4 regions of the Rugamonas sp. GW822-FHT03B10 genome follow, and region 2 is predicted to be linked to each of the others. Evidence: predicted binding sites of a transcription regulator. Region 2 holds the regulator's gene; each other region holds the start of a gene.
What was found. The regulator LexA, encoded in region 2, represses DNA repair genes until DNA is damaged. The targets are predictions, from matches to a motif close to ACTGTATNNNNATACAGT.

Region 1: a site for LexA is predicted at 3,229-3,246, ahead of dinB (DNA polymerase IV). Genes of this name have one in related genera too.
Region 3: a site for LexA is predicted at 2,876-2,893, ahead of AC1RQG_RS11530 (VRR-NUC domain-containing protein). Genes of this name have one in related genera too.
Region 4: a site for LexA is predicted at 2,512-2,529, ahead of imuA (translesion DNA synthesis-associated protein ImuA). Genes of this name have one in related genera too.

What each region holds. Positions count from the first base shown of each region.
Region 1 covers NZ_JBXANP010000014.1:138,761-144,057, reverse strand. Annotated here, with positions in the region: gene ahpC (alkyl hydroperoxide reductase subunit C) at 1-27, shown strand, start outside; gene ahpF (alkyl hydroperoxide reductase subunit F) at 123-1,679, shown strand; tRNA gene AC1RQG_RS20545 (tRNA-Asp) at 1,798-1,874, opposite strand; tRNA gene AC1RQG_RS20540 (tRNA-Asp) at 1,946-2,022, opposite strand; tRNA gene AC1RQG_RS20535 (tRNA-Val) at 2,047-2,122, opposite strand; gene AC1RQG_RS20530 (substrate-binding periplasmic protein) at 2,235-3,068, opposite strand; gene dinB (DNA polymerase IV) at 3,278-4,429, shown strand; gene AC1RQG_RS20520 (AraC family transcriptional regulator) at 4,456-5,297, opposite strand, start outside.
Region 2 covers NZ_JBXANP010000030.1:13,659-18,955, forward strand. Annotated here, with positions in the region: gene rplI (50S ribosomal protein L9) at 1-394, opposite strand, end outside; gene rpsR (30S ribosomal protein S18) at 426-716, opposite strand; gene priB (primosomal replication protein N) at 732-1,040, opposite strand; gene rpsF (30S ribosomal protein S6) at 1,059-1,445, opposite strand; gene lexA (transcriptional repressor LexA) at 1,702-2,340, shown strand; gene AC1RQG_RS26470 (cystathionine gamma-synthase family protein) at 2,409-3,653, opposite strand; gene purF (amidophosphoribosyltransferase) at 3,713-5,236, opposite strand; gene AC1RQG_RS26480 (CvpA family protein) at 5,274-5,297, opposite strand, start outside.
Region 3 covers NZ_JBXANP010000006.1:2,141-7,437, reverse strand. Annotated here, with positions in the region: gene AC1RQG_RS11535 (helicase C-terminal domain-containing protein) at 1-1,161, opposite strand, end outside; gene AC1RQG_RS11530 (VRR-NUC domain-containing protein) at 1,212-2,852, opposite strand; gene AC1RQG_RS11525 (phasin family protein) at 2,986-3,540, opposite strand; gene AC1RQG_RS11520 (hypothetical protein) at 3,616-3,852, opposite strand; gene AC1RQG_RS11515 (GGDEF domain-containing protein) at 3,861-5,018, opposite strand; gene AC1RQG_RS11510 (ATP-binding protein) at 5,023-5,297, opposite strand, start outside.
Region 4 covers NZ_JBXANP010000019.1:72,353-77,649, reverse strand. Annotated here, with positions in the region: gene AC1RQG_RS23480 (FAD:protein FMN transferase) at 1-339, shown strand, start outside; gene AC1RQG_RS23475 (Y-family DNA polymerase) at 373-1,854, opposite strand; gene imuA (translesion DNA synthesis-associated protein ImuA) at 1,784-2,494, opposite strand; gene AC1RQG_RS23465 (putative Na+/H+ antiporter) at 2,654-3,901, shown strand; gene AC1RQG_RS23460 (PRC-barrel domain-containing protein) at 4,036-4,449, shown strand; gene hrpA (ATP-dependent RNA helicase HrpA) at 4,503-5,297, opposite strand, start outside.

The DNA.
Region 1 (5,297 bases), on a different contig from region 2:
TCGCTGGACCTGGTCGGCAAGATCTAAGTTGAACCTGACCGTTCACACACAGTAGTACCGCGATGCCGGTCCGGGCATCCGGCCCGGCATACGCCCAAAGTTTGAGTAAGGAAGAAAAAATCATGTTAGATGCAGACCTGAAATCCCAGTTGAAAGCCTATTTGGAAAAGGTGGTGCAGCCGATTGAGCTGGTCGCGTCTCTCGATGACAGCGCCGCCGCACGCGAGATGTGGGCGCTGCTGCAGGATATCGTGTCGCTGAGCGACAAGATCACGCTGGTCGAACGGCACGACGACAATGTGCGCAAGCCTTCGTTCAGCATCAACCGCCCCGGCACCGACATCGGCGTGCGTTTCGCCGGCGTGCCGATGGGCCATGAATTCACGTCGCTGGTGCTGGCGCTGCTGCAGGTGGGCGGCCACACCATCCGCCTCGACGACGCCGTGAGCGAGCAGGTGCGCCAGCTCGACGGCGATTACAACTTCGAGACCTTCATCTCGCTGTCGTGCCACAACTGCCCGGAGGTGGTGCAGGCGCTCAACGCGATGGCCGTCATCAACCCGCGCATCAAGGTCACCACCATCGACGGCGGCGTGTTCCCGCAGGAAGTGGAGGCGCGCCAGATCATGGCCGTGCCGATGATGTTCCTGAACGGCGAGCATTTCGGCCAGGGCCGCACCAGCGTGGAGGAGATCCTCGCCAAGCTCGACAAGAACGCCGGCGCCCGCCAGGCGGCCGAGCTGAACAAGAAGGACGTGTTCGATGTGCTGATCGTCGGCGGCGGTCCTGCCGGCGCGGCGGCCGCCATCTACGCGGCCCGCAAGGGCATCAAGACCGGCGTGCTGGCCGACCGCTTCGGCGGCCAGGTGCTCGACACCCTGTCGATCGAGAACTTCGTGTCGATCAAGGAGACGGAAGGACCCAAGTTCGCCGTCGCGCTGGAGCAGCACGTCAAGCACTACGAGGTCGACATCATGAACACCCAGCGCGCCAGCAAGCTGGTGCCGGGCAAGCTGATCGAGGTGCAGACCGAGAGCGGCGCCACCTTGCGCAGCAAGTCCGTGATCGTGGCCACCGGCGCGCGCTGGCGCGAGGTGAACGTGCCGGGCGAGAAGGAATACCGCAACCACGGCGTGGCCTACTGCCCGCACTGCGACGGCCCGCTGTTCAAGGGCAAGCGCGTGGCCGTGGTCGGCGGCGGCAACTCGGGCGTGGAGGCGGCCATCGACCTGGCCGGCATCGTGTCGCATGTGACGCTGCTGGAGTTCGGCGCCGAGCTGCGGGCCGACGCCGTGTTGCAGCGCAAGCTGCGCAGCCTGGCCAACGTGACCGTGGTGGTGTCGGCCCAGACCACCGAGATCCATGGCGACGGCCAGAAGGTCAATGGCCTGAGCTACACCGACCGCGTGTCGGGCGCCGCGCACCGGGTGGAGCTGGAAGGGGTGTTCGTGCAGATCGGCCTGGTGCCGAACACGGAATGGCTGAAGGACACGGTGGCCCTGTCGCGCCACGGCGAGATCGAGGTGGACGCGCGCGGCCAGACCTCGGTGCCCGGCGTGTTCGCGGCCGGCGACGTGACCACGGTGCCGTTCAAGCAGATCGTGATCGCCGTCGGCGAAGGCGCCAAGGCCGCGCTGGCGGCCTTCGACCACCTGATCCGCGCGGACCACGCCGCCTGAGGCGCGGCGCGCGCCGATACGCTGAAGCGGGGCCGCAACGCAGGTTGCGGCCCCGTTTTTTTTATTTCAAGCGCGGAAATGAATAAGGGCCCGACATGGTCGGGCCCTTAAGGGATGTTGGCGGAGCGGACGGGACTCGAACCCGCGACCCCCGGCGTGACAGGCCGGTATTCTAACCAACTGAACTACCGCTCCAAACTGCGGCGTCGGTTTGCGACGTTTGTTGCTCTGTGTGCTGACAACCCATCGGGTCATCGGCGGAATGCTGGCGGAGCGGACGGGACTCGAACCCGCGACCCCCGGCGTGACAGGCCGGTATTCTAACCAACTGAACTACCACTCCTTTTCGTCCGCGTTTTCAGGTGCATGGTGGGTGCTGAGAGGGTCGAACTCCCGACCTACGCCTTGTAAGGGCGCCGCTCTACCAACTGAGCTAAGCACCCATGCTCGCTTGAAAACATGCAGTCATGGTCACAACTGCTGAACGAGGCCGTATTCTACAAGCAGGGCGGCGCGTTCCGCAAGGGATTTCGCAAATAATTGCGCGGCGCGCCGTCACGGCGGGTAGCTGTCGAGGATGTCGCGCGTGCCGCCGGCGAAGATTTGCCTGGCCATGTCGGCGCCCATGTAGCGGCCGTAGATGGCCAGCACCGTGCCGTCGCTGACCATGGCGCGGAACGCGGCCGTGAACGCTTGCTGCAACTCGGGCGCCACGTTGGCGCGCGAGGCGTAGGCGCCGGCGATGCTGCGCGGCGATTCGACCACTTCGTCGTGGCGCAAGTCGTCGCTCACGCCGAGGCGCCGGCTGTGCCACAGGTGGATCACCGGCGGCGCCAGCGTGCCGTCGGCGCGCCCGGCCTGGATCTTGCGGAACACCGTGTCGAAATCGTTCACGTATTCGAGCCGGCCCGCCTGCCGCAGCCGTTCCAGCTGGCGCTGCACGGCCGGCGGGTAGTACAGGCCGCGCGTGATGTTGAGCCGCCCCGTGCCGCGCTCGACGAAGTCGGCCAGGCTGGCGTAGCCGCCGCCGGCCCGCCGGCTCAGCACCAGTTCGAAGCGGGTATAGCTGTAGGGCATCCAGCGCCCGGCCTGGTCGCGCGCCGCGTCGGGCAGGGAACTCATCACCATGTCGATGCGGTTGGCGCCGAATTCGGCGAACAGCCGGCCGCGCGGATACCACTCGAACTGGAAACGGCAGCCGGTGCGCCGGCCCAGTTCCTCGATCAGGTCCACGGCCGTGCCGCGGTAGTGCCCGTCCTCGCGGTACGATGCGTAACCGAGGTCGCTCAGGCCGACCCGCGTGACGGGCGGGCACACATAGGCGGCCGCCGGTGCCGCAGGGGCGGCCAGGGCCAGGACGAGGGTGAACAGCGGTGGGCGGACGGACATGGGGGCGCGAACGTTCAGTTGGGTCCCAGTGTAGCACCGCTGCCGGATGGCCATGTTCCTGTCCGGTGAGAAAGGCGGGCCGCACCGGCGTCGGCTGTTGCGAAAAAGCGATCCGGGAACGGCCGGGCCGGCTCTTGCGGTCGGGGCCGTTTGCGGCGATACTGTATGTATTCACAGTATCCGGCCCCAGGCGGCCGATCGCCACGACCATGACAGCGCGCGCGCGCCGCATTGCCCACCTCGACATGGATGCGTTCTACGCCTCCGTGGAGTTGCTGCACTATCCCGATCTGCGGGGCCAGCCCGTCGTCATCGGCGGCGGCCGCGACAGCGCCCCCGAGCAGCTGCCCGACGGCAGCCGCCGCTACGCGCGCCTGCGCGACTACGTGGGGCGCGGCGTGATCACCACCGCCACCTACGAGGCGCGGGCGCTCGGGGTCGGGTCGGCCATGGGCATGATGAAGGCGGCCAAACTGGCGCCGGACGCCGTGCTGTTGCCCGTCAATTTCGACCGCTACCGCCATTTCTCGCGCCTGTTCAAGGCGGCCGTGGCCGCCATCGCGCCGGCCATCGAGGACCGCGGCATCGACGAGATCTACATCGACCTGACGGACGTGGAGGGCGAGACGGTGGCGCTGGCCGCGCGCATCAAGCAGGCCGTGCGCGACGCCACCGGCCTCAGTTGCTCGATCGGCGTCACGCCCAACAAGCTGCTGTCGAAGATCTGCTCGGACCTGGACAAGCCCGACGGCCTGACCGTGCTCGAGCACGACGAGATCCCGGCCCGCATCTGGCCGCTGGCCGTGCGCAAGATCAACGGCGTGGGCCCCAAGGCGACGGACAAGCTGGCCGCGCTCGGCATCGCCACCATCGGCGATCTGGCCGCCGCCGATCCCGCCCTGCTGCAGCAGCACTTCGGCCACCACTACGCGGGCTGGCTGGCCGACGCCGCGCGCGGGGTGGACGAGCGCGAGGTGGCCACCAGCTCGGAGACCAAATCGATCAGCCGCGAGACCACCTTCGAGCGCGACCTGCACGCGCGCCAGGACCGGGCCGCGCTGTCGGCCATCCTGACGGCCTTGTGCGAACGGCTGGCCGAGGATTTGCGGCGCAAGGGGTATGTGAGCCGCACCATCAGCATCAAGCTGCGCTTCGACGACTTCCAGATCGTCAGCCGCAACGTCACCGTGCCGCAGGCCGTGGACGACGCGGCCGCCATCCTGCACGCGGCGCGCGCCGGCCTGAAGCGGGTGGGGCTGGAGCGGCGCTTGCGGTTGCTGGGCGTGCGGGCCAGCACGCTGGAGCCGCGCGGCGCCGCGCCGGCGGCGGCGCGGCCCGTGCAGGGCGAATTGTTCCAGTAACCCGGAACCGGGGTCAGGTCATGCGATCACACAACTTGCGTGATCGCATGACCTGACCCCGGTTTCGGGCGGTGCTGCTCCATGTAGGCGGTCGGGCTCACGCCGTTGCTCTTCTTGAACGAGCGGCTGAAGTTGGCCATGTCGCTGTAGCCGAGCCGGTAGGCGATCTGCGACACCGGGTGCTTGCCGCTGGCGAGCATCTCGCAGGCCCGCTCGTTGCGGATGGCCAGCGCCAGGTCGCGGAAGCTGACCCCTTCGCGGGCCAGGTAGCGGTCCAGCGTGCGCGAGGAGATGTTGAGGATGCGGGCCAGCTCGTCGAGCGTGGGCTGGCTGTCCTCGGCCTCGCGCAGCATCATGGCCACCCAGTCGCACCATTTGCCGGCCGCCGTCATCTCCTGCAGCAGCTGCTTGCAGCGTTCCTCGGCCTTGGCCAGCGCGCGCAGGTCGGCCATCGGCAGGGGCTGGTCGAAGCCGGCCGCGCTCATCGAAATATGGACGCCCAGCTGGGCCGCGCCGAAATGGAAGCGCGCCGGCGCCAGCTCGCGGTAGCGCTGCACGTGGGCCGGCTCGGGCATGGACATGTGCACGTCGTACGGCCCCAGCTTGTTGCCCGTGATCGTCATCAGCTGCGCGTGGAACGACAGCGCCACCGTCTCCAGGTAAAACTGCAAGGTCGGCTCGTTCATCGCCACCACCGGCTGGAAGCTGACCTCGGCCCGCTCGCCCAGCCGCTGGTAGCGGAACACGAACATGGGCGACATCAGCCGGTAGTAGCGCGCCACCAGGCGCAGCAGGTGGTCGATGGTGGGGCTGCTGATCATGGCGTAGCCCAGCACGTCGTGCGAATTGAGCTTGATCAGGCGGCCCA
Region 2 (5,297 bases):
CGACGGTCACTGGGTGCTCGCCGACGGTCTTCAGCGGACCGGTAGGCATGCGCACGGCAGCTTTTTCAACGGCGAAACCAGCTTTGGTCAGCGCTTCAGCGATGTCGAAGTTGGTCACGGAGCCGAACAGACGGCCGTCCACGCCCGCTTTTTGCGACACGGTCACGGTCATGCCGTTCAGCTTCTCGCCTTGGGCTTGGGCAGCGGCCAGCTTGGCGGCAGCGGCTTTTTCCAGTTCAGCGCGCTTGACTTCGAATTCCGCCACGGCCGACGCGGTAGCGCGGCGGGCCATTTTTTGCGGGATCAGGAAGTTACGTGCGTAACCGTCTTTAACTTTAACGACTTCACCCAGGTTGCCCAGGTTGACGACTTTTTCCAACAGAATGATTTGCATAGTTCTCTCCAGGATTATCTAGACGACGCGATTAAGCGTTGTGCAGATCGGTGTATGGCAGCAGCGCGAGGTAGCGGGCGCGCTTGATTGCGGTGTCAACCTGGCGCTGGTAGTGCGCCTTGGTACCGGTCAGACGTGCTGGCATGATCTTGCCGTTTTCCTGGACGAAGTCCTTGAGCGTGTCTACGTCTTTGTAGTCCACTTGTTCCACGTGAGCGGCCGTGAAGCGGCAGAACTTCTTACGTTTGAACAGTGGGTTTTGTTGCTTGCGCTTTTCTTTCAGCTTGAGCTTGTTTTTGTCGAACTTTTTACCGAATGCCATTTTAGGCTCCTGTATCTAAATGGGTGCGCTGTCTGCGACAGCACGAAAATCAATGATGTGAAATACCAGGCTTTTGCTATTGCGGCTTTTCTTGTTCAGAAATCCCGTGAACTGATACACGCCCCCCAGCGGGGTCTGGCTGAAACGGGTCGAAATCTCGCCCGCGGCGACCGCGGACACTTCAAACTCGCTCAACCGGGCGATGCCCGCCTCCATCTGCTGCGACCGGTGCTGGAGTACAGCATTGACGATCGGCATGCCGGCCGGGGTGAACCTGATGGCGTCCCGCTCGGCGATGAGGGCAGTGAACCGGAGTTCGTTCAGCTCGGATTCCTGCGCAATTTAGGCTGCAGGAGCGGCGGCGGCCGCTGGAGCTTCAGCGCGATGGGATTTCGCTGCATCTTCACGTTGTACCGACTTCATCATTGGCGAAGGAGCGGTTTCCGCTTTCTTCATCTTGACGGTCAGGTGACGCAGCACGGCATCATTGAATTTGAACGCGGTTTCCAGCTCGACCAGGGTCTCGTTGTCGCATTCGATGTTCATGCAGATGTAGTGTGCTTTGGCCAGTTTCTGGATCGAGTAAGCCATCTGACGACGGCCCCAATCTTCAACACGGTGGACCGAACCGCCGCGGGTGGTTACGCTGGCTTTGTAACGTTCGATCATGGCGGGCACTTGCTCGCTTTGGTCCGGATGGACGATGAAAACTATTTCATAGTGACGCATGCAAACTCCCTTAAGGACTGTGAAAATAGCCCACCCTGGCGTCAAGACAGGTGTGGGAAGAGGTAAGCCCGCGACTATAGCAGCTTTCCCGTGAAAACACAACTTGCGGGCCGGATTGCCGCGCCGCGCGGCCCAGGACGGCCCCCGCGCGGGTTTTTTTCATATTATTTCGCTCAAAGCAAGGAATTGCTCTTGCCAACGGGACGCTACTGTACAAAAATACAGACTGTCTATATCCACAGCCCCTGGCGCCCCCATGATTAAGCTCACCGCACGGCAAGAACAAATCCTCAACCTGATCAAGGATGCCATCGAGAACACCGGCTTCCCCCCCACCCGCGCGGAGATCGCGAACGAGCTGGGCTTCAAATCGGCCAACGCGGCCGAGGAGCACCTGCAGGCGCTGGCGCGCAAGGGCGCCATCGAGATCGCGGCCGGCACCTCGCGCGGCATCCGCCTGCTCGGCGAACACGCGGAAGCGGCGGCCCATAAAGTGGCGGCCACCGTGATGATGTCGCTGCCGCTGATCGGCCGGGTGGCCGCCGGCTCGCCCATCCTGGCGCAGGAAAACCTGGAGACCAGCTACAGCGTGGACCCGGCCCTGTTTTCGGCCAAGCCCGACTTCCTGCTCAAGGTGCGCGGCGAATCGATGCGCGACGCCGGCATCATGGACGGCGACCTGCTGGCCGTGAAGAAGGTGGACAGCGCCAAGAACGGCCAGATCGTCGTGGCCCGGATCGGCAACGACGTCACGGTCAAGCGCTACCGCAAGACCGGCGCCACCATTGAACTGCTGCCGGAGAATCCCGACTTCAAGATCATCAAGGTCGATCCCGAAGCGGACGAATTCGCGCTCGAAGGCCTGGCCGTGGGCCTGATGCGCACCTGGCACTGAACCACTGAATAACAACGGGGCCGGAAAATGGGGATACCCCCCAATTTCCGGCCCCGTTTTTTTGTGGCTTAGCAGCCGGCCAGCGCGGTGCGGAAGTCGTCCAGCAGGTCGGTCTCGTCCTCGATGCCGACCGACACCCGGATCAGCGATTCGGCGATGCCCATCGACGCGCGGCGCGCCGGGCCCATCTCGTAGAAGATGGTGTGCGCGACCGGAATGATCAGCGTGCGCGTGTCGCCGAGGTTGCTGGCCGGGATGGCCAGCTTGAGCCGGTTCAGGAAGTCGAAGCAGTCGATCCCGTCCTTCAGCTCAAAGCTCAGCAGCGAACCGGCCGTGCGGAACAACTCGCCCGCGATGCCGTGCTGCGGATGCGACGCCAGCCCCGGATAGTGGACCGCCGCCACGCGCGCGTCGGCCTCCAGCATGCGCGCCAGCGCCAGCGCGTTCGAGCTGGTGCGCTCCATGCGCAGCGCCAGCGTTTCCGCGCCCACGGCGATGTGGTGCGCCGCCTCCGGCGCCAGCGAGGCGCCGAAGTCGCGCAAGCCCTTGGCGCGGATCTGCGCCAGACCCCACTGCGCGGGCGCGGCCTTCTTGTAGTTCTCGTAGATGTGCGGATACTGGTTCCAGTCGTAGACGCCGGTGTCCGTCAGGCTGCCGCCGAGCGCGTTGCCGTGGCCGCCGATCGACTTGGTCAGCGCGTTCACCACCAGGCCCGCGCCCACGTCCTTGGGACGGAACAGGTAGGGCGTGGTCATGGTGTTGTCGACCACGTACAGGATGCCGCGCGCCTTGCACAGCTCGCCGATGCGCTTCAAGTCCGCCACCTGGGTGCGCGGGTTGGCGATGGTTTCCACGAACACCAGGCGGGTGGCCGGCGTCAGCGCCGCCTCCACGTTGGCCACGTCGGTCGCGTCCACGAACGCCACGTCCACGCCCTGCCCGGCCGCCGTCTGCCACAGGCTGTTGGTGTTGCCGAACAAGAAGGACGACGACACCATGTGGTCGCCCGCCCGCAGCAGCGCCTGGAACACGGCGCCGATGGCGCCCATGCCGGTGGCGAAGCAGATCGAGCCCACGCCCTGCTCCATCTTGGTGACCTTGTCCTCCAGCGCCGAGATGGTGGGGTTGCCCTGGCGGCCGTAGCGGAAGCCCGGCTCCTTGCCCTGGAACACGGAGGCCAGCTGGCGCGCGTCGCCATAGCCGAACGCGACCGAGGTGTGGATCGGTTTGTGCAGCGAACCGTGCTCGATGCCCTTCTGCCGGTCGTTGTGCAGGATGGTGGTGGTGAAGCCGTAGTTTTTCTTGTCGTTCATGTCGTCGGGTCCGAATACAAAAAACCCGGCGCGGGCTGCTGCCGGCGCCGGGTGTGCACTTAGCCTTCCGTCGCGGCCAGGTTCAGGTTCAACTGGGAGCGCGCCGCATCCTCGGCCGGCGCGGCCTTCGGGTGGTGGCGCGCATATTCCAGCTTGTCCAGGTAGTCCTTGGAGATGTCGCCCGTCACGTACACGCCGTCGAAGCACGAGGCCTCGAAGTTCTTCAGCTCCGGGTTGACGTCGGAAATGGCGCGCTTGAGCGCGTCGATGTCCTGGTACACCAGCGCGTCGGCCGTGATTTCGCGGCACACCTCCTCGTTCGAGCGGCCGTAGGCGATCAGCTCGTCGCGCGTGGGCATGTCGATGCCGTACACGTTCGGGTAGATCACCGGCGGCGCGGCCGAGGCGAAGATCACCTTGGTGGCGCCCGCTTCGCGCGCCATCTGCACGATCTCGCGGCTGGTGGTGCCGCGCACGATGGAGTCGTCCACCAGCAGCACCACCTTGTCCTTGAACTCGGAGGCGATGGCGTTGAGCTTCTGGCGCACCGACTTCTTGCGCGCCGCCTGGCCCGGCATGATGAAGGTGCGGCCGATGTAGCGGTTCTTGATGAAGCCTTCGCGGTATTCGATGTTCAGCGCCAGCGCCAGCTGGATGGCGGCCGGACGCGACGAATCGGGGATCGGCATCACGACGTCGATCTCGCCATCCTTGAATTGGCGGCGGATCTTCTCGGCCAGGTATTCGCCCATCTTGAGGCGGGTGGCGTACACCGAGGCGCCGTCGATCACGGAGTCGGGACGGGCCAGGTAGACGAACTCGAACACGCACGGGTTCAGGCTCGGATTGTCGGCGCACTGGCGCGCGTGCAGCTGCTTGTCGGCGTCGATGAACACGGCCTCGCCGGGCGCGATGTCGCGCACGAAGCGGAAGCCCATGCCTTCCAGCGCCACCGATTCGGAGGCGACCATGTATTCGGCGCCCTGCTCGGTCTCGTTGATGCCCAGGCACAGCGGACGGATGCCGAACGGATCGCGGAACGCCAGCAGGCCGATGTCGGCGATCTGGGCCACGGCGGCGTAGCCGCCGCGCACGCGGCGGTGCAGCACGGCCACGGCCTTGAAGATGGCGTCCGGGTCCAGCACCAGGCCGGTGGTGGCGGTCTGGATCTCATGGGCCAGCACGTTCAGCAGCACCTCCGAGTCGGAATCGGTGTTGATGTGGCGGCGGTCGTTCTTGAACATCTCCTGCTTCAACTGTTCCCAGTTGGTCAGGTTGCCGTTGTGGGCCAGCGTGATGCCGTACGGCGCGTTCACGTAGAACGGCTGCGCCTCCTCCTCGCTCGACGAACCGGCCGTGGGGTAACGGCAGTGGCCGATGCCGGAATTGCCCTGCAGCGTACGCATGTTGCGGGTGCGGAACACGTCGCGCACCAGGCCGTTCGCCTTGTGCATGGCGAACATGCTGCTGTGGTTGGTTGCAATGCCTGCCGCGTCCTGGCCGCGATGCTGCAACAGCAGCAGCGCGTCATACAGCAGTTGATTGACGGGTTGATGGGAAACGACGCCGACGATGCCACACATGGTGTGCTCCTAGACTGGTATTACTGATTTAAAGAATTCAAAAATTCACATGCTGCGCCAG
Region 3 (5,297 bases), on a different contig from region 2:
CACCAGTACATTGACCTTCCAGCCGTGCATCTGCGTGAGGCCATGCAGCATGGCGCCGGCGTCGAAATAGTAGTTGTAGTCGCCCACCACCAGGTCGGCCCAGCGCGCCATCTCGGCGCCCAGGTAGTAGGGGCAGACCTGGTGCGCGAGGCCCACCTCGCGCAGCGCGGCCCGGTCCAGCGTGGCCACTTGCAGCGCGGCGGCGCGGGCGGCGGGCAGGCGGTCGTAGAAGCCGCGTGCCAGCGGACACGATTCGCCGTGGCAGGCCAGTTCCGGATGCTCGCAGGCCGTGTTGCGGGCCGCCAGCTCCAGCGTGCGCAGCGGCAGCAGCGGCGCGGCGCGGCGCAGCATGGCCGCCGCGTCCAGCGCCATCTGGCGGCCCGGCGTCTTCGCGGCCAGGAAGAACACCTTGTCCAATCCGTGTTCGGCGCTCGCCTTGAGCATGGGGAACAGGCTGCCCACGGTCTTGCCGATGCCGGTTGGCGCCTGCGCCAGCAGGCAGCAGGCGCGGTTGCTGGCCTTGTACATGGCTTCGGCCAGCTGGCGCTGGCCGGGACGGAACGTGGCGTGCGGGAAGCGCATGGCCTTGAGCTGGGCGTCGCGTTCGGCGCGGTGCGCCAGTTCCTGCCGCGCCCAGGCGAGGAACAGGCCGCACTGCTGCTCGAAATAGGCTTGCAGCCCGGTGGCCGTGTGGTCCTCGTGCAGCACGGTTTCCTTCTGGCTGGCGATGTCGAAATAGACCAGGGCCAGGCGCACTTGTTCCAGCCCCCGTTCGCGGCACAGCAGGTGGCCGTAGATCTTCAACTGGGCCCAGTGCAGCTGGCGGTGGTTGTCCGGCATGCGCGCCAGGTCGCCGCGATAGGTCTTCACTTCCTCCAGCTGGCGGCGGCGCGGATCGTAGCCATCGGCGCGCCCGCGCACGCGCAGCGGGCCGTGGTCGCCCGATAGCGGCAGCTCGCGCTGGTAATCGTCGTCGCGGCGCGCGGCCACCACGGCGTGGCCGGCGATGCCTTCCTGCGCCGTGGGCGCGGGTGTGAAACGCAGATCAAGGTCGCCCGCCTTGGCCGTGAACTCGCACAGCGCGCGCACGGCGACCGTGTAGCGCTGCCCGGTCGTCGCGGCCACAGCGTCCACAGCGTCCACAGCGGCCACCGCCTCCATTGCGTCCGCCGCCTCCATCGCGTCCGTCGCCTCCATCGCGTCCGCCGTGCTCATTGCGCCCATTGGAGGTAGCAGACGGCCACCGGCATGTCGTGCGCGGCGCAGTAGTCGATCCAGCGCTGCTGGCTGTCCTGCAGGCGGTCGCCGGGGCCTTTGACTTCGATCATGGCGTAGCGCCGCTCGGCCGGCCAGAACTGGATCAGGTCGGGGAAGCCGCTGCGGTTGGCCTTGACGTCCTGCAGGATGCGCTCGAACGCGTGCCGCAAATGACGGGGCGGGATGCAGTCCAGCGCCAGGGCCAGCAACCGCTCGTCCAGCGCCTCCCAGAACACGAACGGCGACTGGATGCCGTACTTGGCGCTGAAGTTGTGCGCGATGGTGGCGCGGTAGCTGCCGTCGTCGAGCTGCGCCAGGCAGGCCGCGAACTGGGACGCGCGGCGGCGCTGGAAGTCGGCGCTGTGCAGGTCGGCCGGGCCACGGTGGAACGGGTGGAAGAAGGCGCCGGGGATGGCGCTGAACACGGCGTCCCAGCACAGCAGGCCGAACAGCGAGTTGATCAGCGCGTTCTCCACGTAGTAGACGGGGGCGTCGTCGCGCGTCAGGTGGTCGCGCACCACCAGTTCCACGTAGCTCGGTTCAGCCGGCGGCGGCAGGCTCAGGTCGATGCGGCGGGGCTGGACGGGCGCGGCGGCGGCCGGTTTGGCGTGGCCCAGGCTGCGCGCCAGCCGAGGCGCCATGCGCAGCAGTTGCAGCCGTTCGGCCTCGCTCTCCGGCTGCCGCCACGCCGCTTGCAACAGCGCGTAGGCATCCGCGTGGCGGCCATCCTTTTCCAGCACGCGGATGGCGCGCGCGCGGGCGCCGGGGTAGGTGCAGCCGGCGTACAGCGCGTGGGCGGCGGCCCAGTCCTGCTGCTTTTCCAGCTGCTGGGCGAACTGGAACAGCAGCCGGTCGCGCCGGCTGTGCAGCCATTCGTTGTCGGGCGCGCAGGGCGGCAGGTCGGCCAGCACGGCCGCCACGTCCTCGCCGGCCTGGAAGCGCTCGCGGCACTGGTGCAGTTGCAGGTAGTTGTCGATATCGTGGCGGGTGCGGAAGCCGCGCGCGGCCGGCGAGAACGCCACCTTCTCGTACTGGTAGATGCCCAGGTCGGACAGCACGAACTCGGTCCAGTCCTGGTGGAAGTTACCAAAGAAGATCAGGCGCAGCCGGTCGCACAGGGGCTGGGTGACGATGTGGTAGACCTGGTCGCCGGCGTCCGGATGCCAGGCCGAGAAACGGTGGGCGCCCGCATGGCGCGCGCGCAGCGCTTCCAGCTGGTCGGCCTTGCGCAGGGTCTTTTCCTGCGGCGAGAGCTGGAACAGGCGGCCGATCTCCGGCTTTTGCAGCAGCTCGAACAACTGCTCCAGCGTGAGCACGGGATCGGCCTCGATCCAGCCCTGTTCGGCCAGCGGCGCGGCGGCCGCCATGCTGTTGCCGATTTCCGCGTAGGCCAGCTTGCTGGCGCGGAACAGCTCGCCCTTGCGCATCACCATGCGCACGAACAGCGCGCGGGCCGTCCGGGGCAGGGCGGGGAAACCATGGAGGAAGGCGCGTTCGTCGGCCGTCAGCAGATCGTCGTAGCGTTCGCCGATCCAGCTCAGGACAAGCTGGAAGTTGTCCAGATAGTAAAACGGGTTTTCCAGGACTTTGATCATTGCGGAGGACGGACGGCGGAATAACTGTATCTATGTACAGTCTATCGCGTCCGGCGCCGCTTGCACAGCACAATTGAAGAATTGGGGACGTAACGCATTGCTTATTGTGTTACGTCCCCAATTGCGGAGCGGGCTATTTTTTTGCGGCCTTGGCGGTGTTCTGCTCCACGATGGCCGAAGCCTTGGCGATCTGGGCTTCGACCGCCGACACGGCTTCCTTGGTGGCCTTGGTCACCTGCTCGTAGCCGGCGAAGGCGTTGTCGATGGCCGTCTTGACGATCTGCACGGCGTTCTCCGAGCCGGGACGCACATTCTTCGTCACGTCGTAGATCAGCGCGCTCAGGTTGCTCTTGGCCTCGGCCACGTGCGCGTCGGCCGCGCGCGTGAATTCCTCGCGGATCTCGGCGATGATGTCGCCCAGTTGCTGGTTGTACGCGGCCGCGCCGGCCATGCCCGGCTGCACGTGGGCGGCGGCCAGCTCCATGGCGGCCTTGGCATCCTGCGCCTGGCTCAGCGCCTTGCCGGCCGCCAGGCTGTCCTCCACGTTCGATTTGGCGGTGGACATGTTGAGCGCGACCACCTGTTCCACCCCTTGGACCGCGCGGTTGGTCAGGGCGTTGAAGGTTTCAAGTTGAAATTCAAACAGGGCTTTCGTTGCGTTGGCAAATTGTTCGGGATTCGTAAACATAGGTTCTCCTCGTGGTGATGGGATGGTGCTATCGTTCGCTTGAAGCCGGTCCTGCTGAATTGTCCTTGCTCCCCATTATTTAACAACCAGGGGCTTTTCGCAACGACCATCGCGATAGGGGCCGCCGGCGCGCTCCCAGCCCGGCCCCAGCGGCCATTGCGAACAGGCGGTGGCGCCATCGATCTTGCTGCGCCATTTGTACCAAGGCGCGGGCTTGGCGCACAGCGCGGCGCTGGCCACCAGCAGGACGGCCGCCAGCGCCGTCACCAACGGCCGGCGCCTGGCACCGGATGGCAGATGTGGGGTGGGCATCGTGCGCGTCATGGCAGCTGGAGCGCGCAGACCTGGTTGCGCCCGCCTTCCTTGGCCGCGTACAGCAGCTTGTCGGCCGTGGCGATCATGGTTTGCTGGGCCGCGATGCTCTCGGGCTCGGCGAAGTCGATGCTGGCCACGCCGAAGCTGGCCGTGGCCCGGATCATGTGCTCGCCGTGGGGCACGGGATTGGACGCCAGCGCCTGCCGCAGCCGCTCGGCCAGTTGCACGCCGCCGCGCAGATCCGTCTCCGGCAGGATCAGCAGGAATTCCTCGCCGCCGTAGCGCACCACGCTGTCGATGCTGTCGCGCGTCATGGCCTGCATCAGGCCGGCGAAGGCCACCAGCACCGCGTCGCCGCCGTGGTGGCCGAAGCTGTCGTTGACGTTCTTGAAATGGTCGAGGTCGCACATGATGACGGTCAGGCTGAGCTGGTAGCGCTGGGCGCGCGACAGTTCCGTCTCCAGCAGTTGCTCGTGCAGGTGGCGCCGGTTGAAGCAGCCGGTGAGCGGGTCGCGCACGGACAGGTTCTTGAGCACGGTCTGGGCCCGGAACTCGTCGCGCCACAGCAGCTGGTAGCGGCGCGCGGCCACGTAGCCGAACACATTGGCCAGCGCCAGCAGGGTGGCCATGGTGGCCAGTTCCACCTCGCGCATGGTGCCCAGCAGCCGCGCCAGCAGCACGAAGCCGATGGTGGCCGATATGGCCACGCCCAGCGTGTACAGCATCCGGTTCGGGATGTAAATGTAGAGCACGATGATCAGGATGGTCATCGAGATCGCATGCAGCGAGAATTCCGACGAGCGCCACGCCGCGATCAGCAGGAAGCCCGCGCACGCGGCCGCCTCGGTGACGGTGGCGACGACGCGGGCCGTGGCCAGCGAGCGCGGATAGCGGCGCAACAGCAGCAGGCTGGTGAGCGCGATGGCCACCACCAGCAGCCGCACGCCGACCAGCAGCGCGCTGTGGCTGGTGTAGCCCATCCACATCACGTCGGTGACGGCGAAGGCCAGGTAGAAGAACGAGCAGAACAGGAACGTGACGCGCAACTGGGCCTGGGTGTCGGCCAGGTGGTGCAGCTGGAACTGGCGCTCGGCGTCGGCGTTGCGGAATTCGCTGCGCAGGGGCGCCATGTCCAGCGACAGGGGGGCATGGGGGAGGCGCATGGTGTCAGCGCGGCGCCACGGCCGGAAGCAGCAGCGTGAAGCAGGTGCCCTGGCCGTCCGTGCTGACCGCTTCGATACGTCCGCCCAGCACGCCGGTGACGATGTTGTGGGTGATGTACAGGCCGAGCCCGCTGCTGCCGTGGCCCAGCCGCGTGGTGTAGAACGGGTCGTAGATGCGCGCCAGTTGCGCCGCCGCGATGCCCGCGCCATTGTCCGTCAGCGTCAGCTCCACTTCGCCGGCCGTCGTGGGACGGGCCCGGATCGCGATGGTGCCGGCCG
Region 4 (5,297 bases), on a different contig from region 2:
ACCTACGGCACGCGCGAAGTGGGCGGCGTGATGGAGTTGCACGACACGGCGATCGCCACCTCCGGCGATTACCGGCGCTGGGTCGATGTGGCTGGCACGCGCTATGCCCACACCATGCATCCGGGCTTGCGCCAGCCGGTGCTCAACCGGCTGGCGGCCGTCAGCGTGCTGGCGCCGAGCTGCATGCTGGCCGACGCCTGGGCCACGGCGCTGATGGTGCTGGGCCAGGTCGACGGCGTGGCGCTGGCCAGGGAGCGCGGCATGGATGCGCTGTTCGTGCTGCGCGACGGCGACCGGCTGGACGAGATCCTCGTCGCCGAAGGACGGGCGCTCGGCTAGCGGCGCGGCCCTTGCGGCCGACGCGGCCGACAGCTAACCAAACAAGCCGTGCAGGTACCAGCGCGGCTCGGCCTGTCCGTCCGCGCTGGCCAGGCGCTCGCGGTAGACCCAGTAATGCGCATGGTCCTGGCCCTCGGCGATGAAATAATCGCGGGTCTGGGTCTGGCTCCACCAGCCCGCTTCGATGCGCTCGCCACCCGACATCATTTTCAGCGGTGAACCGTAGAACGGCCGGTGGTCGCGCATCAGCAGCGCGACCGGCTTGGCCAGCAGCCAGGCCGGCCGGGGCAGGCTGGGCATGTCGGGCGGCAGCTGGGCGCGGGCGTCGGCCGGACGTATCTTTTCCTGCACGCTGACCCACTGGTTGGCCAGCTCCGGCCGGTAGTCGGCCAGCGGCGCGGCCTGCAGCACATTGTCCGGCCCCAGCCGCGCCACCAGCAATTCGAACAAGCGCTGCCGGTCTTCCTTGCTGCCGCCCGGTTCGGGAAACAACGATGCGCTGGGCGCGATCATGGGCCGCACTTGCGGCGCCTCCAGGCACAGGCCGATCACAGGCGCCTCCAGCACCAGCTTGCCCAGCCGCTCCTTGAGCAGGCGCAGCAGGTGCTCGGCGCGCCAGGTGGGCTCGGCCAGCACGATCTCCAGCACCGTGGGCGGCCGCGCCACCCTGCCCCGCTCATGCTCGAGCGCCAGGCTCACGCGTTCGACGGCGAACTGGCGCGCGCACAGCCAGCCCGTCATCTGCAGCAGCAGCCGGTGCGCGCCGAACAGCAGCGCTTCCGCATGCTCGACCCGGTCGAACAATTCCACCTTGGCGCGGAAACTGTCGGGCGCGGCCAGCCATTCGAACAACTCGGCCGCCTGCCCGTGCGCGCCATCGAGCATGTCGAGCAGGGCCCGGCCGCAGCGGCGCTGCAGGCCGGGACGGGGCAGGCGGCGCAAATCGCCCACGGTCAGGCAGGCGATGCCCTCAAGCCAGCTCAGGTAGGGCCGCGCGGGCGGCAGCAGGCTGCACGGCAGGCGCGCCAGGCGCCGTTCCAGCGTCGCCATCTTGACGCTGCGCCCGCCGCCGCCGCGGGCCAGCAGCCAGGCGCCGCGCGCCGTGGGCGCGCAGCCCAGCGCGGCCGTGAACCCCAGCGCCTGCAAACTGGCCAGCACTTGCCGGCACAAGGCGCGCACGCCGCCGAACAGGCGCAGGCTGGCGCCCACATCCATCAACAGCGTCGCCTCCTCGCCCTCGGCCACCTGGGGCGTGAATTGCAGCAGCGCCAGCGCCACGGCCTGCAAGGCCTCGGCCTCCAGCGCGGGCGCGCGCTGGTGCAGCTGGGCCTGCGGCGCCAGCATCAGCGCCCCGCCGCGCCGCATGCCCGGCCGCACGCCGGCCGCCTGCGCCTGCGGCGAGGCGACCAGCACGCGCTCCTGTTCCAGCACCACGCTGCCCTGGTCAACCGACCAGCGCGGGCAGAACACTTCGAGCGGGAGCCGGGGCAGGTAGAGGCCGATCCAGAGACGCATGGCGCTGCAACAAAGAAGGAGTGAGGGGCAGGAACAGCGGCGCATCGCGCTGCGGTCCCCGGCGCTTGACGAAGCCCAGCTCGATGCCGCCGGCCGCCGGCCGCAGCGACAGGCGCAACGGCGCCGGCGACGCATCCTGCGCGGCCGCCAGCGGACGCAGCATGCAGAACAGGGTGTCGCCGCTCTGGGCCGCCAGGTGCAGCCGGCGCAGCGTCTCGCCGCGCGCGTGGGTCTGCCACAGCAACAACGCGCCGCAGCAGCCGCTGCGCAACACCTGTTCCGCCGCCCACAGGGCGTCGCCGCTTTTGGCGCCGCTGCGTATCCAGATCAGCTGCGACGGCGGCACCCCCAGCGCGGCCAGCGCCAGCGCCTGCGGCACGTGGGGCGGTTGCAGCAGCACGATGGAACGCTGGCCCAGGCTGGCCAGGGCCGGCCGCAGCAAACGCAACTCGCCGCTGCCGGGCTGCTGCACCAGCAAATCGATCAGCGTGCCCAGCGGCCAGCCGCCGCCCGGCAACTGGGCCGACAGGGCGGCGAAGCCCGTATCGACGCAGCGGGTGCTGCTGTGCGCCAGTTGCGAAGCGAGCCATAACGACGGATGCACGGCTTCGGGCGCGGCAATGGGAGCGGAACGGGACATGGGATGCGAGGTAAAATACTGTATAAATACACAGTACTATTTGCGCCCCGTTTTGGCAAGGACTATCTGCGGCCGGGTGCGCTTCGGGTCGCGCTTTAACACTGGAAACCTTGCCCATGCTGTAACATGCTGGCGATACACGCAACCATCCCATCCGCCATGAATACCATGCAACTGATCGGCGCCGCCCTGTTCGCTCTGGCGCTGCTGCACACCTTCGCCGCCAAGTCGTTCGAAGTGCTGGCCCACCGCCACCCGCGCCACGCCGGCCTGTTCCACCTGCTGGGCGAAGTGGAAGTGGTGTTCGGCTTCTGGGCCTTCGTGCTGGTGCTGGCCATGGCCCTGCTGCAGGGCGGCGAGGCCGCCATCGAATATGCCGAGACACGCCAGTACACGGAACCGCTGTTCGTGTTCGTGGTGATGGTGGTGGCCGCCTCGCGGCCCGTGCTCGACAGCGTGCAGCGCGCGTTGCGCCTGCTGGCCCGGCTGGTGCCGCTGCGCGCGGAACTGGCGCTGGTCTGGTTCGGCCTGGCGCTGGTGCCGCTGACCGGCTCGCTGATCACGGAACCAGCCGCCATGACGCTGGCCGCGCTGATGCTGGCGCCGCTCGTGTTCCGCCAGGACATGCCGGAATGGCTGAAGTACGCCGCGCTGGGCGTGTTGTTCGTCAACGTCTCGATCGGCGGCACGCTGACGGCCTATGCCGCCCCGCCCGTGCTGATGGTGGCCACCACCTGGCAATGGGACAGCGCCCACATGGCCAGCCACTTCGGCTGGAAGGCCGCCGTGGCCGTGCTGTGCAACGCCAGCGTCGTCACCTTCCTGCTGCGCGGCCACGTGCGCGCGATCGCCCCGCCATCCGGCGCGGCCGACGCGCCGGTGCCGCTGGCCGTGGCCGCCATCCACCTGGCCTTCCTGGCCGCCGTGGTCGTGCTCGGCCATCATCCGGTCCTGTTCCTCGGCGTGTTCCTGCTGTTCCTCGGTTTCACGCAGGCGTATGAACGCTACCAGCAACCGCTGATCGTCAAGGAGGGCTTGCTGGTGGGCTTTTTCCTGGCGGGGCTGGTGGTGCTGGGCGGCATGCAGCAATGGTGGTTGCAACCGATCGTCTCCAGCCTGCCGCCGGTGGCCCTGTTCTTCAGCGCGCTCGGTCTGACGGCCATCACCGACAACGCGGCCCTCACCTATCTCGGCTCGCTGATCGACGGCATCTCCGCCCAGTCGCAATACATGCTGGTGGCCGGCGCCGTGGCCGGCGGCGGCCTGACCGTGATCGCCAACGCGCCCAATCCGGCCGGGGTGTCGTTGCTGCGGCGCGGCTTCCAGGACGCCTCGATCGGCGCCATGGGCCTGCTGCTGGGTGCGTTGCCGCCGACGGCGGTGGCGGTGCTGGCCTTCCTGCTGTGATCACCGACCCGCGCACCGTTGACACGCATCAAGCCCGCCCCCGTCTGCTATTCTTCGCCTGTCTGAACGCCGGCCGTTCGCACGACCGATGGCACCGGCGTTTGGCGACTAACCAATGCGAAAAGGAGACCATCATGAGCTATCTGGACCGTGATATTTTCGGTATCTACAAGCACTCGGACAAGAGCGGCCCCGGCCCTCGCCTGATGGGTGCGGACACGCTGATCGGTGAGGACGTGTACAACCAGAACGATGAGGATCTGGGCGACATCAAGGAAATCATGCTCGACATGCAGACCGGCGAAGTGGCCTATGCCGTGCTGTCGTTTGGCGGCATCGCCGGCATCGGCGAGAAGCTGTTCGCCGTGCCATGGGAACGGCTGTCGCTCGACACCGTCAACAAGCGCTTCGTGCTGGACGTGGACAAGGAAGCGCTGAAGAACGCGCCCGGCTTCGACAAGGATGACTGGCCCGACATGACCATGGACGACTGGGCCAACCAGGTGCACTCGTTCTACGGCACGGGGCCGGGCACCAGCCATCACTGATCCCCGCGCCGCTGCACGCATGCCGCGCTCATGGTGCGCTCATGCGTGCGGCGTCAGCGCTGCATGGACTCCCACACTTTCTGCAAGCGCTTGACCGACACCGGCATCGGCGTGCGCAATTCCTGCGCGAACAACGACACGCGCAATTCCTCCAGCATCCAGCGGAACTCGACCAGCTTCGGGTCGGTGTTCTTGCCGGCATGGCGGTCCTTGCTGGCGCGCAGATACGGCGTGGCGGCCTGCTGCCATTCCGCCATCAGCTTGGCGTCGCGCGCCGGATCGGCGCGCAGCTTTTCGATGCGCACGTTGATGGCCTTCAGGTAGCGGGGGAAATGCGCGAGCTGGCTGTACTCGTTGTCGGCCAGGAAGCGCTTGTGGACCAGGCCCTGCAGCTGACCTTGCATGTCGGCCGCCGCCTGCTGCTGCAAGCCCTGCAAGCGCTTGGGCAAGCCGTGGAATTCGGTCAGCACCTGCGCCAGCAGGCGGGCGATCTCGTTCACCAGCAGCACCAGGCGTGACTTGCCCTCGTCCTTGCGCTTGGCGAACGACGCCGCGTCGATGGGCAATGGATCCTGCAGGCAGGCGATGTCGAGCGCCTTGTTGATGATCTCGTCGCGCAACTCCTCCTGCGTGCCCATGGCCATGTATTGCATGCCCATCTGCTGCAGGCCGGGGATGCTTTTCTCGATGAACTTGATCTGGTCCTTGAGCTGCAGCGCGAACAGGCGGCGCAAGCCCACGCGATGGGTGCGCGCCGCCACGGTCGGATCGTCGAACACTTCCAGGTCGCAATGCGTGCGCTTGTCGACGAGCGCGGGGAAGCCGATCAAGGTCAGCTTGCCCTGCGC